DNA from 3 places in the Streptomyces sp. NPDC049541 genome. Region 2 is predicted to be linked to each of the others. Evidence: riboswitches for the same ligand, from Rfam matches in the RefSeq annotation. Region 2 holds a riboswitch; each other region holds the start of a gene.
The links. A riboswitch is a leader RNA that binds a small molecule or an ion and turns the genes downstream of it on or off. The one in region 2 is predicted to bind cyclic di-AMP.
Positions count from the first base shown of each region.

Region 1: it holds a riboswitch for cyclic di-AMP, as region 2 does, so the genes downstream of both, ACIBW9_RS20110 (NlpC/P60 family protein) here and ACIBW9_RS07975 (C40 family peptidase) in region 2, are expected to answer to the same signal.
Region 3: it holds a riboswitch for cyclic di-AMP, as region 2 does, so the genes downstream of both, ACIBW9_RS09335 (NlpC/P60 family protein) here and ACIBW9_RS07975 (C40 family peptidase) in region 2, are expected to answer to the same signal.

Region 1 covers NZ_JBITLY010000005.1:168,311-173,437, forward strand. Annotated here, with positions in the region: gene ACIBW9_RS20095 (NlpC/P60 family protein) at 1-567, opposite strand, end outside; gene ACIBW9_RS20100 (hypothetical protein) at 982-1,335, shown strand; partial or broken gene ACIBW9_RS20105 (hypothetical protein) at 1,313-1,546, opposite strand; gene ACIBW9_RS20110 (NlpC/P60 family protein) at 1,658-2,809, opposite strand; cyclic di-AMP (ydaO/yuaA leader) riboswitch at 2,818-2,989, opposite strand; gene pcrA (DNA helicase PcrA) at 3,314-5,127, shown strand, end outside.
Region 2 covers NZ_JBITLY010000002.1:167,227-172,353, forward strand. Annotated here, with positions in the region: gene ACIBW9_RS07955 (8-amino-7-oxononanoate synthase) at 94-1,230, shown strand; gene ACIBW9_RS07960 (DUF397 domain-containing protein) at 1,300-1,527, opposite strand; gene ACIBW9_RS07965 (helix-turn-helix domain-containing protein) at 1,537-2,397, opposite strand; gene ACIBW9_RS07970 (ATP-binding protein) at 2,611-3,069, shown strand; gene ACIBW9_RS07975 (C40 family peptidase) at 3,173-3,646, opposite strand; cyclic di-AMP (ydaO/yuaA leader) riboswitch at 3,650-3,861, opposite strand; gene ACIBW9_RS07980 (hypothetical protein) at 4,200-4,508, opposite strand; gene ACIBW9_RS07985 (ATP-dependent Clp protease proteolytic subunit) at 4,516-5,127, opposite strand, start outside.
Region 3 covers NZ_JBITLY010000002.1:485,376-490,502, reverse strand. Annotated here, with positions in the region: gene ACIBW9_RS09345 (LysR family substrate-binding domain-containing protein) at 69-854, opposite strand; gene ACIBW9_RS09340 (DUF5997 family protein) at 913-1,317, shown strand; cyclic di-AMP (ydaO/yuaA leader) riboswitch at 1,509-1,682, shown strand; gene ACIBW9_RS09335 (NlpC/P60 family protein) at 1,739-3,136, shown strand; gene ACIBW9_RS09330 (SDR family NAD(P)-dependent oxidoreductase) at 3,328-4,074, shown strand; gene ACIBW9_RS09325 (response regulator transcription factor) at 4,303-5,085, shown strand; gene ACIBW9_RS09320 (DinB family protein) at 5,100-5,127, opposite strand, start outside.

The DNA.
Region 1 (5,127 bases), on a different contig from region 2:
CTTCCCGGTGATCGTCTCCTCGTCGCGCTTCAGCTCCGCCTGCCGTGATCTGAGCCCGGCCAGCTCGATGCGGGCGGCCCCGCGCAACTGCTCGATCTCCCGCAGCTGTTGGCGTACGTCGGCCACGGCCGCCGCCTGCCGGGTGCCCGCCCGGTCGACGAACTCGGCGCCCTCGAGGTAGTGGTCGGGGTCGTCCGACAGCGCGAGTTGCAGTGCCGGGTCGAGGCCGCCGTCCCGGTACTGCGCCGCGGCCATCGAACCCAGCGCGTCGCGCGCCGAGTTGAGCCTGTCCGTCCTGCGCGCCGCCTCGTCCCGCAGCGTCGACAGCCGCCGCTCGGCGGCGTCCGCCTGCTCCTTCGCCCCGTCGTACTTGTCGGTGGCGACCTCCGCCTCCTGGTACAGCTTGTCCACCTCCGCCCTGACCTGCGTCGGCGTCAGTTCAGGCTCGGCGTGCCCGGTCCCCTCGAAGCCCGTCGCGGTCGCCGCGCCCGCCACGGCGATCGTGAACGCAGTCCGGGCCGGTCGGCCGTTGAGCGAGCGCCGACTGGGCTTTCGATGCGCTGCCACGTGGACTCCCCGTCCTTTCGTACGACCCCCCGTTTCCGGGGCGGCTTACGCGTCCGGCGGCGGCCCGCACAGGGGGAGCGGGCCGCCGCCGGACCTTCTCGGCGGTGGTGGCCGACTGCCGCCCCTGGCCCGGGCGGCGGTGGGGAGCCGGTCACCTGGTGGAGGACGTTAAACCTGTCTGTGTCGGCCCGGTAACGCGATGTGCGGAAGTGCCCCGGGCGGATCGCCGGGTGACCGTATGCGGCCGTGATCCAGGACTCAGGCCGTCGACTTCACGCAGTGCGCTGACCGATGTGGTGGTTCCGGGACGCGTGCAGGGGGCGGAGTGCTATGGGCCGCATATATGCAAGATCCGCCGATGGTGGCCGGGGCGGTGTCCGGTGCCCCGTGCACCCCTGTTTAAGCTCCGGCCTCATGGACGTACTCATCCATCTCTTCGTCGGCCTGCACATCATCGGCATCGCCGCGCTCCTCGGCGGCTTCTTCACCCAGATGAAGGCGATGGGCCGCGGCGAGGCCCGCTTCGTCCCGGCGATGCTGCACGGCGCGCTGACGATGCTGGTCACCGGCGCGATCCTGGTCGGCCTCAACCAGGCCGACGACCATCACGTCAACAACATCAAGATCGGCATCAAGCTGGCCCTGCTGATCGTGATCCTCGGCCTGGTCTATGTGAAGCGGGACGACGAGAAGATCGACAAGGGCCTGTTCGGGCTGGTGGGCCTGCTCACCACGACGAACATCTTCATCGCGGTGCTGTGGACCTGATGCCGGCGCGGGCCGCGGCGACGGCGCCCGCGGCAACGGCCAGCCACGCCGCCACCGCGATCCACAGCAGCACCTGGCCGGGCCCCTTCAGCCACGGGGTGTCGAGGACGGCGGCGACGGACAGCACGGCCGTCGCCGTCATCCCCAGCGGGAAAACGGTCGCCCAGCGCCGCACGTCGTAGCCGCGCCGCGGCCGGACCGCCTCGGCGACGGCGCGGAGGAAGGTCGGGCCGGACATGGGGCCGATGCCAAGGAGTGCGGCGCGGGCCACGCGCGCGTGCCTCACGAACTGCCCCGCACGCGCGCGTGCCCTGCTGGTGCCTCAGGCAGGCCGCACCACGCTGTGGATGATCGATTCACCGCCGTAGTAGATCGACTCCTCGCGGACGTACGCGCCGGGCTTCGGGGCGTGGATCATCATGCCGTTGCCGATGTAGACCCCGACGTGGCTGATGTCGTCGTAGAAGAAGATCAGGTCGCCGGGCTGCGCGTCGGTGAGGGAGACCGTGGTGCCGGCGCTCACCTGGTCGTAGGTGGTGCGCGGGAGGTCGACGCCCGCGGCCTTCCAGGCGGCCTGGGTGAGGCCGGAGCAGTCGTAGGAGCCGGGGCCGGTGGCGCCCCAGACGTACGGCTTGCCTATCTGCGCGCGGGCGAAGGCGAGCGCCTTCTCGGCCTTGGTGGCGTACGAGGAGTCGCCGGCGGAGGTGGATCCCGAGCCCGAGGCGGAGCCGCTGTCCTGGGCCGCGGCCGCTTCCCTGGCCTTCTCCGCCGCCTGTTGCTTCGCCAGCTCGGCGGCCTTGCGGGCCGCCGCCTCCTGCTGCTGCTTCTGGATCGCCGCGAGCCGCGCCTTCTCCTCGGCGGTCAGCTTCGACAGCAGCTCGCGCGCATCGGAGAGCTTCTTCTGCACCGTGGACTTGGCGGTCTGCAGGTCGCTCTGCGTCGCGGTCAGCGTCTCGAGGCTCCTGGAGGCCTCCTGGCGCTTCTTCATCGTCGCGGACTGCTCGGTGAAGTACTCGTCGACCGCGCTCTTCTGACGGGATGTCAGCCGCCCCATCAACTGCGTCTGGTCGAAGTAGTCCTGCGGGGAGTCCGCGAGCAGGAAGGTCGCCGTGTCGGGTGCGGCGGCTCCGGTCCGGTACTGGGCCGCGGCGAAGGAACCGAGCCGGTCCCGCTCCTCGTTGAGCTTCTGCATGCGCTTGGCGACGTCGTCGAGGAGGGTGTCGACGTTCCTGCGCTGCTTCGTGGTCTTCTCTTTGGCCGCGTTGTACTTCTCGGTGGCCGACTCCGCCTGGCGGTAGAGGTCGTCGACCTTCTTCTCGACCTCTTCGAGGCTGGGCTTGCCGTCGGCGGCGGGGGCGGCGTTCGCCGACTGGGACAGCAGGGCCACCGAGGTGAAGGCGGCCGTGGCGAGGGCGGGGGTGCGTATGCCTGCTACGCGCGTACCCGCGGGGCGCGACTTGCGGTGCGACGCCAAGGGAGGCGACTCCTTCCATGCTCCGCCTGCCGAGTTAGCTGTCGGGTTCGGGCGGGTGGTTCGGAAGGGTTGCCCTACGGTCCGTGCTCCGCAAGGGAGGAGGACCGATTCACCCCAAGGTCGGTGTGGGTCCCCGGCTCCGGATGCGCGGCGGCGCCCCGGACTCGGCGGAGGCCACGCGGCCCGGCGACGTTCGCCGGTGGGGGTCGTGCGGCCTGCCGGAACGGTAGCCAACTCGTGTGGCCCCTGTGAAGGTTGATGTTCGATATGCCCGATACATTTTCGTGACCTTCGGTCAGCGGGTCGCACGCGGTCGGTGATCCGGGAGGGGTCGATCGCGGTCCGTGACGGCGCGGTTCTGGAGAGCGAGAGGACGGCTGGCGGCCAGGTCTGGAAGAATCAGGGGATTCTGTGGCCGCGGAGGCCCAGGGGAGCCCGAGGATTCCGGCGATGTGCTCAGGGCGGCGGCGGGCTGTCAGTGGGGCACCCTAGACTCGGAGAGCGATGAGCAGCCTCTTTGACGACAGCTTCCTGGCGAACCTCCAGGCCCCCCGGGGGCACGAGGAGGAACCTCCGCCGCCGCCCGAGGACGATCACGGACCGGAGCCGGTTCCGGACGATCTGTTCGGCGGGAAGTTCGACGTGCCACCGGACCGGGAGGCCTACTACCGCAACGGCGCCCCCCGCCCGGCGATCGACGCGGCCGCGCTCCTGGACGGGCTGAACGAGAACCAGCGCGCGGCCGTCGTCCACTCCGGCAGCCCCCTGCTCATCGTGGCCGGCGCCGGCTCCGGCAAGACCCGCGTGCTCACCCACCGCATCGCCTACCTCCTGGGCGAACGGAACGTGCATCCGGGCCAGGTCCTCGCGATCACCTTCACCAACAAGGCCGCGGGCGAGATGAAGGAGCGCGTCGAGCAGCTCGTCGGCCCGCGCGCCAACGCGATGTGGGTGATGACCTTCCACAGCGCCTGCGTGCGCATCCTGCGCAGGGAGTCGAAGAAGCTCGGCTTCACCTCCTCCTTCTCGATCTACGACGCGGCCGACAGCAAGCGCCTGATGGCCCTGGTCTGCCGAGACCTGGACCTCGACCCCAAGCGCTACCCGCCGAAGTCCTTCAGCGCCAAGATCTCGAACCTGAAGAACGAGCTGATCGACGAGGAGGACTTCGCCGCCCAGGCCGCCGACGGCTTCGAGAAGACCCTCGCCCAGGCCTACGCCATGTACCAGTCGCGGCTGCGCGAGGCGAACGCCCTCGACTTCGACGACCTGATCATGACGACGGTCAACCTGCTGCGTGCCTTCCCGGACGTCGCCGAGCACTACCGCCGCCGCTTCCGGCACGTCCTGGTGGACGAGTACCAGGACACCAACCACGCCCAGTACGCGCTCGTACGGGAACTCGTCGGCACCGGGGCGCACGACGAGGACGTACCACCGAACGAGTACGACCTGCAGCCCGCCGAACTGTGCGTCGTGGGAGACGCCGACCAGTCGATCTACGCCTTCCGCGGTGCCACCATCCGCAACATCCTCCAGTTCGAGGAGGACTACCCGGACGCGACGACGATCCTGCTGGAGCAGAACTACCGCTCCACGCAGACGATCCTCTCCGCGGCCAACGCGGTCATCGAGCGCAACGAGTCCCGCCGCCCCAAGAACCTGTGGACGAACGCGGGCGCGGGCGCCCGCATCACCGGCTACGTCGCCGACACGGAGCACGACGAGGCCCAGTTCGTGGCCGACGAGATAGACCGTCTCACGGATGCCGGCCAGGCGAAGGCCTCGGACGTCGCCGTCTTCTACCGCACCAACGCCCAGTCCCGTGTCTTCGAAGAGGTCTTCATCCGCGTCGGCCTGCCCTACAAGGTCGTCGGTGGTGTCCGCTTCTACGAGCGCAAGGAGGTCAGGGACGTCCTGGCCTACCTGCGGGTGCTGGCCAACCCCGAGGACTCGGTGCCGCTGCGCCGCATCCTCAATGTCCCCAAGCGCGGCATCGGCGACCGCGCGGAGGCGATGATCGACGCCCTCGCCCAGCGCGAGAAGATCAGCTTCCCGCAGGCGCTGCGCCGCGTCGACGAGGCATACGGCATGGCCGCGCGGTCGGCCAACGCCGTCAAGCGGTTCAACACGCTGATGGAGGACCTCCGGACGATCGTCGAGTCCGGCGCGGGCCCGGCGACCGTCCTGGAGGCGATCCTCGAACGCACCGGCTACCTCGCCGAGTTGCAGGCCTCCACCGACCCGCAGGACGAGACCCGCATCGAGAACCTCCAGGAACTCGCCGCCGTGGCCCTGGAGTTCGAGCAGGAGTCCGG
Region 2 (5,127 bases):
AGGGACACTTCGTCGTGTGTGTATTGCCACACCATGGGGTGCGACCGGTCCGGCTAGTGTCTGTCCACTGCCTACAAAAGCCCCGGAGGAGTCATGGCGTTCGGCTGGATCGACGAACAGGCGCGGCTGCGGCGCCGCGCCGGACTCGTACGGACCCTGCGCCCGCGGCCGGCCGACTCCCCGCTGCTGGACCTCGCGAGCAACGACTACCTGGGCCTGACCCACCATCCGGCCATTGCCGAGGGTGCGGCGGAGGCCGCGCGGACCTGGGGCGGCGGCTCGACCGGCTCTCGACTGGTCACCGGTACGACGGAACTCCACACCGAGCTGGAGCACGAGCTCGCCGACTTCTGCGGCTTCGAGGCGGCACTCGTCTTCTCCTCCGGCTACGCGGCCAACCTCGCCGCGGTCACCGCGCTGGCCCCGCACGGTTCGCTGATCGTCTCCGACGCGGGCAACCACGCCTCCCTCATCGACGGCTGCCGGCTGGCCCGGGGCACCACCCAGGTCGTCGGACACGCCGACCCGGAGGCGGTGCGCAAGGCGCTGCAGACACACGAGGACAGTGCGGCGACCGCCGTCGTCGTCTCCGACACGGTCTTCTCGGTCGACGGCGACGCGGCCCCGCTGGCCGAGCTGGCCGCCGTCTGCCGGGAGCGCGGCGCGGGACTGCTGGTCGACGACGCGCACGGCCTCGGCGTCCTCGGCGACGGCGGCCGCGGCGCCCCGTACGCGGCGGGCCTCGCGGGCGCCGACGACGTGGTCGTGACCGCCACGCTGTCCAAGTCGCTCGGCAGCCAGGGCGGAGTCGTCCTCGGCCCCGCCCGGGTCATCGACCACCTCGTCAACGCGGCCCGCACCTTCATCTTCGACACGGGCCTCGCGCCCGCCGCCGCGGGCGCGGCCCTGGCGGCACTGCGACTGCTGCGCCGCGAGCCGGAGCGTGCGGCACGCGCGCGTGCCGTCGCCGCCGAACTGCACGCACGCCTGACCGCCGCGGGTCACGAGGCGGTACGACCGGACGCCGCGGTGGTCTCCGTGCGGGCTCCGTCCCCGGAGGGGGCCGTGCAGTGGGCGGCCGACTGTCGTACGGCAGGCCTCGCCGTGGGCTGCTTCCGTCCTCCTTCCGTGCCCGACGGCGTCTCAAGGCTCAGGCTGACCGCCCGCGCGGACCTCTCCGAGGCGCAGATCGAACGCGCTGTACGTGTGATCGGCGAGACGCGACCATGAGTCGGCGTGACACGGCCGTGTGCCGCACGATGTGGAACTGATCGGAACTGACCAGGCCGATCGGGACGGTCAGGACCTGAATGCGGCCGTGAAGTCCGTCCAGCTCTCGGGGGAGAGGAGCAGGGCGGGCCCGGCCGGGTCCTTGGAGTCGCGCACGGCGAGCAGCCCGGCCCAGGGGCCGGAGAGCGGCCGTGCCGTCTCGACGCAGTTGTTCGCACCCGTGCTGTAGCTGCTGCGCAGCCACTGCACGTCATGCAGATCGGTACTGGAAGGTACGTTCCGAGGCAGTGCTGACATGGTGCCTCCTTACGCGCCGGCACCTATCCCGGCGATGTAATCCAACGAGTCCTCGGGCGAAAGGGCGTGGATCTGAAGGGCGTTGAAGGCCTCGGTGTAGGCCCGGAGGTCTTCTTTCCGTTCGAGGTAGAGGCTACTCGTCAAGTGGTCGAGAACAACCACGTCCAGATCGGAAGTGCTCGAAAATGAGAAGATTACGAAAGGTCCAGTGACGCCGACATGTGCCCCGGCAGCGAACGGCAGTACCTGAAGCCGCACTTGAGGCAGCCGCGCCGCCTCCAGGAGCCGCTCGAGCTGCTGCTTCATGACGTCGGGGCCGCCGATCTCCCGGCGCAGCACCGCCTCGTCCAGTACCGCGCTCAGCTCCAGCGGCGGATCCGAACGCAGTACGTCCTGCCTGGCCAGCCGCACCTCGACCAGGGCGTCCAGCCGTTCGTCGTCCAGCCCGCCGACCGCCGCCCGGGTCACCGCACGTGCATAGGCGGGCGTCTGGAGCAGGCCGGGCACGACGGACGTCTCCAGCGTGCTCATCGCGCTCGCCTGGGACTCCAGACTGATGAAATCGCGGTAGGTCGGCGGCAGTACCCCGCGATAGGCGTGCCACCAGTGATGCCGGCCGCCTCCCTCGTCGGAGCCCGCCAACACCAGGAGCAATTCACGGAGTTGGCCGTCCGCCACGGCGTAGGCGTCCAGGAGTAACCGCACATCGGCCGGTTTCACCCCGCTGGCGCCGGTCTCGATCCGGCTCACCTTCGACTGGTGCCAGCCCACGAGCCGGGCGGCCTCACCACTGGTGAGCCCCGCGCTCGTGCGCAACGCACGCAGTTCGGCGCCCAGTTTCCGGCGGCGCACCGCGGGACCGTGTTGCATGCGCTTCTCCTTACTCCTTCCGTGCCACCCAAATACGGTCTCCCGTCGCAGAGTTCACCGCTTTGAGGGACAGATATATGCATATCTTGGTGGATCGCCACCCGTGACGGGCGCGGTAATGGCAGTCTGGCGACGAAGCACCAGTCCGGGACCGTACTCGAACCATCCGCTCCGTGTCGGACTCCGGTCCCGTGGGAAAGGGACGACCTCGCCATGGCAGACCATTTGGAAGCATCCGTCACTCTGCCGAGCGATCCCGCCTCGGTCTCCGCGGCCCGCGGCTTCGTGGTCACCACGCTGGCCGAGTGGGGACTGCCGGCGGACACGGAGGCCGCCGAGACCATCCGCCTCGTCGTCTCCGAACTCGCCACCAACTCGGTACAGCACACCTTCGGTCAGTCACCCACCTTCACGGTGGACATCGAACTCCACCGTGACGAGCAGCTCCGCATCGGTGTCACCGACAGCCATCCCCGTTTCCCCAAGCGCCTGCCCGCCGCGGTGCAGCAGGACAACGGCCGGGGGATGGTGATCATCCGCTGGCTGGCTGCGGAATGCGGTGGCCGACTGCATGTCCGCCCCACGCGCGAGGGCGGCAAGACGGTCACCATCGAACTCCCGTGGACCGTACCGGCCCAGCCGGTGACGGCAGCGGGGCAGCAGGAGCCGTAGTCGCTCAACCGTGCCCGGCAACTGCGCCCGGGAGCGCTCCGGTGCCGCTTGATGCCCCGCGGGGGCGGCGGCGTGTCAGGTTGCCGTCGCCCCCGCGGGAGAGTCAGCTGACCCGGCCGTACCACACGCTGGACGTCCAGATCTTCTGCAGCTTGACGACGTCCCCGGTCTTCGGGGCGTGCCAGATCTTCCCCTTCCCGGCGTAGATGCCGACGTGGTAGACGTTGGAGCCCGAGTGGAAGAACACCAGGTCTCCGGCCTTGCGGCTCTTCGCGGAGATGTGCTTCGTCTTGTTGTACTGCTGGGCCGCCGTACGGGGCAGGGTCTTGCCCGCCTTCTTGAACGAGTACAGCGTGAGCCCTGAGCAGTCGAACCGGCGCGGCCCCGAGGCGCCCCACTTGTACGGGGAACCCTTTTTGGAAGCCGCGATCTGGAGTGCCTTCGTCGCCATGGTGGCTGCCGAGGCGTCGGAGGCGACACCCGGGACCACGATGGAGCCGCCCACTGCGGCGATGGTGAGGGCCGAGGCCGTACCGGCCCGGACCATCAGCGACGGGACACGATTGAGCGCAGTCATGCGCAACCCTTCGTCAGCCGCCTGTGAAGGATGACCTGTCGGATTCGGGCTGGCGAAGTTGCCCGGCCGCTGACGCGGCTTCACCCCAAGGGCTGCTCGACCCGGTCATGGCGTGACCGTTCCGGCGACCCGTCTTGCTTGGGTCCTCCACTCCTGCCGATCCACTCCTGTCGACCGGTCATCCGGGCGGCGGCAGGACTCGGCGTCCGCCCGGATCGCCCCGCCGCTGCGGCGGGGGCTTGTCGTCAGACAGGGATCTTCACCCATACAAGTCCGAAAATCCCAATGGAACCGGGGGTTTGTGTCGTTACTCACCACTCACCCGTTCGGGTGGACACCCCTGTGTTCGAGGGCGCGTTGAGGCCCCCGGGGAGGCTCGGACCAGCACCGGAGCACCAGAAGCCGGTCTCGGGGCGGGCGCCTTGCGCAACCCTGACGGTCGCGAAAAAGGAGCCGCGACTACGCCGAATGGGGGTACCTCTTTTGGTCCGTTTGACCTCCGGTCCGGACGCTCCGCCGACAGAACGGAAGGTCCGGACCGGCCGTACATGCGTCAACTGCCGGACTCGGGCGGCACCGTGACCCGGGCGGTGCGCCGCTCCCCGTCGAGCACCCGCAGAGCGCGCCCCAGCGTCGGGGCGTGCAGTTCCGTCTCGCCCCGCTGGTGCATCAGCGCCAGGGCGTCGCGCAGCTGGGCCGCCTTGCTCACCAGCGCCTGCGCGGCCCGCAGCCCGCGGTACGTGTCGCCGTGCTGCGCCGGATTGATGCGGCCGAGCAGGTCGACCACGTCGAGGTAACGGTCGATCAACTCGCCCTCGGCGCGGGTGAGGGCGGGCAGCGGTGGAAGTTCGGGTGGGAGCACCGGCCGCTCACCGCCCGGTGGGCGGGGCGAGGGTGGCCTTGCGGCTGGGGATGATCCGGTCCACCAGGCCGTATTCCACGGCTTCTTGGGCGCTCAGGATCTTGTCCCGCTCGATGTCCGCCGCGACTTGCTCCGGGCTGCGTCCCGTGTGCCGTACGAGCATCTCCTCCAGCCGGGATCGCATCCGGCCCAACTCAGCGGCCTGGATGGCCAGATCGCCGGCCTGCCCCTCGACGGGCTCGGCCAGGAGCGGCTGATGGATCACCACGCGCGCGCCCGGCAGCGCGAACCGCTTGCCCGGCGTGCCCGCCCCGAGCAGCACCGCGGCGGACGAGCCGGCCTGCCCCAGGCAGATCGTCTCCACGTCGCAGCCGACGTACTGCATGGTGTCGTAGATCGCCGACATCGCGGTGAACGAGCCGCCGGGGGAGTTGATGTAGAGCGAGATGTCCTGGTCCGGGGCCTGGTACTCGAGGTGCATGAACTGGGCCATCACATCGTTCGCCGAGGTGTCGTCGATCGGCGTCCCGAGAAAGACGATCCGCTCCTCCAGCAGCTTGGAGTACGGATCCATCGTCTTGGTGCCGGAGCTGGTGCGCTCGGTGAACTCGGGCAGGAC
Region 3 (5,127 bases), 320 kb from region 2:
AACTCCCCCGCCTCCCGTCCATCGCCCCACCGGATGGTCGGAACGGGGCGAGGCCACCCCGTGGGAGGCTAGGCCCGGCGGCGGGGCTTCCTTCGCTTGGCGCCCTTGGAGACGTCGGATCCGGTCCTCGGGTTGCGCCCCGCCGACTTCCCAGCCGTTTTTCCGGTCACCTTCGCCGCGGCGGACTTGCGCCGGGCGCCGGTCGTGTCGCCCGCCCTGCCCTTCGTTTCCGGTGTCGCCGTCTTACGCCCGCGGGAGCTGTTGACCGTGCGCCCGCGGACGATTCCGATGAAATCCTCGACCAGGTCCGTGGTGGCCTCCTCGGGCCACGCCAGGGCGACGCTCGACTCGGGCCCGTCCACCAGCGGCCGGTATGTGAGGTCCTTGCGGTGGTACAGACGGGCCAGGGACTGGGGGACGACCAGGAGGCCGACGCCCGCAGCGACCAGTTCCACGGCGTCCTCGGTGGTGGCGGGGCGCTCGAAGGCGGGCTCTCCCGGCGGCCGGTCCCAGTCGAAGACGTCGTCGAGGGGGTGGAAGAGGACCTCGTCCGCGAGGTCCGCCACGGTCACCTCGTCCGCCGCCGTGATCACATGGTCCTTGGGGACGACGACGACCGTCGTCTCGGTGTAGAGGGGGATCGCGCTGAAGAACGTACGGTCGACCGGCAGCCGTACGAGCCCCGCGTCGGCCCCGCCGGCGCGCAGCACGTCGGATGCCTCGGCAGCCGGTACGGCGAGGAGGTTGAGCGGGATGTCGGGCAGGCGCTCGTTCCAGATCCGCACCCACTTGGCGGGCGTCGCTCCCGGGACGTACGCAAGCCGGAACGCCTGGGATTCTTCCGAGCCTGTCACCAGGCCAGGCTACCGGCCGTGGTCGGAGGGCTCGAACATGCTCGATACCCTGGACGGCATGAAGTCGCACCAGAGCACCCAGACGATGAAGCCCGCGACCGCGGCGAAGAAGCTGGGTGTGTACCTCGATGCCACCCCCGCCGAGTTCCGGGAGGGTGTCGTCTCACGAGCCGAGCTCGACCGGCTCCAGTCCGAGCCGCCCGAGTGGCTGCGCGAGCTGCGGGCGAACGGTCCGCACCCCCGTCCGGTGGTCGCGGCGAAGCTGGGCGTCTCCATCGCGGGTCTCGCCCGCGGCGGGATCACCGAGGCGCTCACCACCGAGCAGATCGAGGCCTTGAAGCAGGAACAGCCCGAGTGGCTGCAGAAGGAGCGCGCCACCCAGGCCGAGGTCCGCAAGGAGACGGCGCGCATCAAGAAGCGCAACGCCGAGCGTGAGGCTCGCAGCGAGGGCCCGCGGGCCTGACGGGGACCGTTCGCGACGGACGGTTGCCGTCCGGATCCACTCCGTGCACAACGCACGGATCTGACGGCGCGTCACGACGAAGGTCACAAAAGCGTATCGGACATTCCGGCCTTCAACCTTCACACGAGCCGCACAAGTTGGCTAGCGTGGCTCCAGGCCGCACGAGTTCCTCCGGCGAACCCCGCCGGGACGCGCGGCCTCCGCCGAATCCGGTGCGCCCTCGTGGCAGCCGGAACCGGGGACCCAACCGAACGACGGGGTGAATCGGCCCAACTGCCCGCCAGGCAGGGGCCGTAGGGCATGCCTTCCGGAACCGACCGCCCGAACCCGACAGCTAACTCGGTAGGCGGAGTACGGAAGGAGTACGGCTCCCATGGCGCCGGATCGACCATCGCGCACCGGAGGCTTCGGCCTTCCCGGTATGCGCAATTCCGCTCTCGCGACCGCGGCCCTCACCTCGGTGGCCCTGTTCTCGCAGACCGCCGACGCCGCACCGACCACCGGTGACGAGGGCCCCAGCCGTGAAGCCGTCCGGGAGCGCGTGAGCAGCCTCTACGACCAGGCCGAGTCCGACACCGGGAACTACAACTTCACCCGGGCTCAGCTGCTGGGAGCGCGGCCGCCCGCCGCCCCGCCCCGCGAGCGCGGCCGCTCGGATCCGGCACTGGACTCGGTGTCCCGGCGGTGGTTCGACGGAGCGCGTGCCTCGCTGGGGCCGACGGTTCCCGCGGCGCTGCCGGCCGACCGCAGGCCGGCTCGCCAGGCCGAGCCCCGGCGCCCGGCGGACAGCCGCAGCACCGCCGTGGAGCCGGCGGCGACCGCCCGGCCCGTGGCCGAACTGCCCTCCGCGGAGTCCCGCCGTCCGGTCGCCGAGCTGACCGCCGGCCCCACGGCCACGCTCCCCGCCGTCCCGCAGCCCCGCCAGGAGGCCGCCCCCGCGCTGCCCGCGGCGGCCCCCGAGTCCAGGCAGACCTCCCTGCGCAAGTCCAAGGAGCGGAACCAGCGCAAGATCGCGGCGGCCAGCGAGCTGCTGTACCGGTACACCGCCCGGCAGACCTCCGCGCCACGCCCGGCCGTTGAGACCGTGCCGGCCCAGCTGCCCTGGCAGGACCAGGCTCAGCAGACCCGCCCGGCGGCCGAGGAGGCGTGGCGCATGCAGCCCTCCGTCCTCGACACGGGCCTGCCCCCGGCCGGGGACCGGCTCATGCAGCCCTCCGTCCTCGACACGGGCGTACCCGCGGTCGAGCCGTGGCGCATGCAGCCTTCCGCGCCGGACACGGGTGCACCCGCGACGCAGGAGTGGCGCACGCAGCCTTCCCTGCCGGACACCGGCGTACCCGCGGTGGAGGAATGGCGCGCCCAGCCGTCCATGCCCGACACCGGCATACCCCAGGCCGGGGGTTGGACCGTGCAGGCGTCCGTCCTCGACACGGGTGTGCCCGCCGCCGGTACGCCCACCGCCACCAAGGCCGACAGGGCCATCGACTTCGCCCGTGCACAGATCGGCAGGCCGTGTCTGTGGGGTGCGGTCGGGCCGGAGTCGTACGACAACGCCGGGCTCACCCAGGCCGCCTGGCGGGCCGCCGGGGTCACCCTGCCACGGACCACGTACGAGCAGGCGGGCGCCGGCACGGTGATTCCCCTGTCAGAGAGCCGCCCCGGCGACCTGATCTTCTTCAACGACAACTTCAGCCATGTCGGCCTCTGCACCGGCAACGGCTTGATGATTCACGCGCCTGGCCCGGGCGCCGTCATACGCGAGGACCCGGTCCACTACGCAGGCGAAGCCGCGGTGCGTATCGCCGTACGCCCTGCGTGAGATCAGGAACGCCGGCAGAGGCGTGACACCGACAGCGCGATGAACCACGGGGCCGCCGACGGAAGCCGGCGGCCCCGGCGCTCGTCGGGGATGCGCAGCCGCGACGACACCGGGTACTTGCGGCGGATCCACCCGGAGTACGAGCTCAGGCTGCCTCGGTGGTGAAGGATGGCCCCGTGAGCAACGAGAACATGCAGCGCCTGGCCGGGAAGGTCGTGGTCGTCACCGGGGCCGCCCGGGGCCAGGGGGCCGCCGAGGCGGAGGCGTTGATCCGGGCCGGCGCACGGGTGGTCGCCACCGACGTGCGGCCCGAGGGCGACGTACGCCGCCTGGACGTCAGCAGCGAGAGCGACTGGGCGGCGCTGGCCGGCGAGTTGAAGGAGTCGTACGGCGAGATCCACGGACTGGTCAACAACGCGGGCGTCATCCGGCGCGAGCGGCTGGGTGAGGTGCGACCCGAGGACTTCGCGCAGGTCCAGGCGGTGAACACGACCGGACCACTGCTCGGCATCCAGCACCTGGCCCCGCTGATGCCGCCCGGCTCGTCGATCGTCAACGTCGGCTCGTCCGCCGCGCTCACCGGCTACTACCCGGTGGCGTACACGGCCAGCAAATGGGCCCTGCGCGGGGTGTCGAAGATCGCCGCCATGGAGCTGGGACCGCGGGGCATCCGCGTGAACACCGTCCATCCCGGCTATATCGAGACCGAGATGACGGCCGCCGCCACTCCCGCCTTCCGGGAGGCGACCATCCGCGAGACCCCCCTCGGCCGTAGCGGAAGCGTCGACGACATCGCACCGCTCGTGGTCTTCCTGCTGTCCGACGAGTCGTCGTTCATCACCGGGGCGGAGATCCCGGTGGACGGGGGCCTCACCGCGCACGGTGGCGTCAAGTCGATCTCGGATGCGATGCGTACGAACCCGCCCGTTCCGGAGTGAGCCGTGCCGGGGCCGCCGGTCCCCCGCGCCGGCGGCCCCGGCACGGCGTGGGGGTCCAGGCGTCCCCCCGGCGCCGGGGCTCCCCCTGCTGCGGCTGCCGTGGCGCCGACGTGCTGGAGTATCCGAGAATGTTGTTGTTTCTCGAGGGTGCTCGCATGCAGTCTCGGGCAGTGGACGGCGTCGCCGGTATGGGTACAACTGCGTACGCGGCGGACGAGCGGAGAAGAGGTGGCACAGGTGCCGGGCGGGGCCCACGAACGCATGCTGTCGGTGGCCGTCGCCGCCCTCAACGAGCGTGAGCCGGAGCGGCTGTGGCCGCTGCTGGCGTCCGCCCTGCCCGGCCTGTGCGGCGGCGAGACGCTGATCTACAAGCTCGACGACTGGAACGAGGCCCAGGGCACGGTCGGCCTGCCCTCCGAGGTGGCCGTCGAGTTCGAGAGGCTCGGGGAGGAGGACCTGGGCCTGCTGCGGGCGGGGTTTCCGTTCGCGGACCACTATGCGGGCGGGCCGGACCGGACTCCCCTCACGGCACGCGCGGCGGCCGGCGCCGCATGGTCCGTGAGCCCGACCGCGCGGCTGATCGGCGACATCATGGACGCGGACCACGTACTGGCCGTACCGCTGCCCGAGACGACGACGCCGATCACCGGATGCATGATCTACCGCTCGGGTACGGACTTCACCGACGATCACGTCCGCGTGGCCCGGCAGCTGCAGCCGCTGCTGGCGGCCGTCGAGCAGCAACGGCAGCTCCTGGAGCGCTGGAAGCGGACGGCCGCCCCGGACACCGCCGACGGACCGGCCGCGGACTGTCCTCTCACACCGCGGGAGACGACCGTCCTGCTCCTGCTCTCGGACGCCCTGACGGCGGCCGCGATCGGCCGACGGCTCGGCATCTCGGACCGTACGGTCCACAAGCACATCGAGAAGATCTACCGCAAACTCGGCACCCGCGACCGCATCAGCACGGTCCTGAGGGCCCAGCAGCTGGGGCTGATCCCCATGCCGTGACCCGTGGCGGCCGGTCAGGTCCGGCGCGCGCGGTACAGGTCG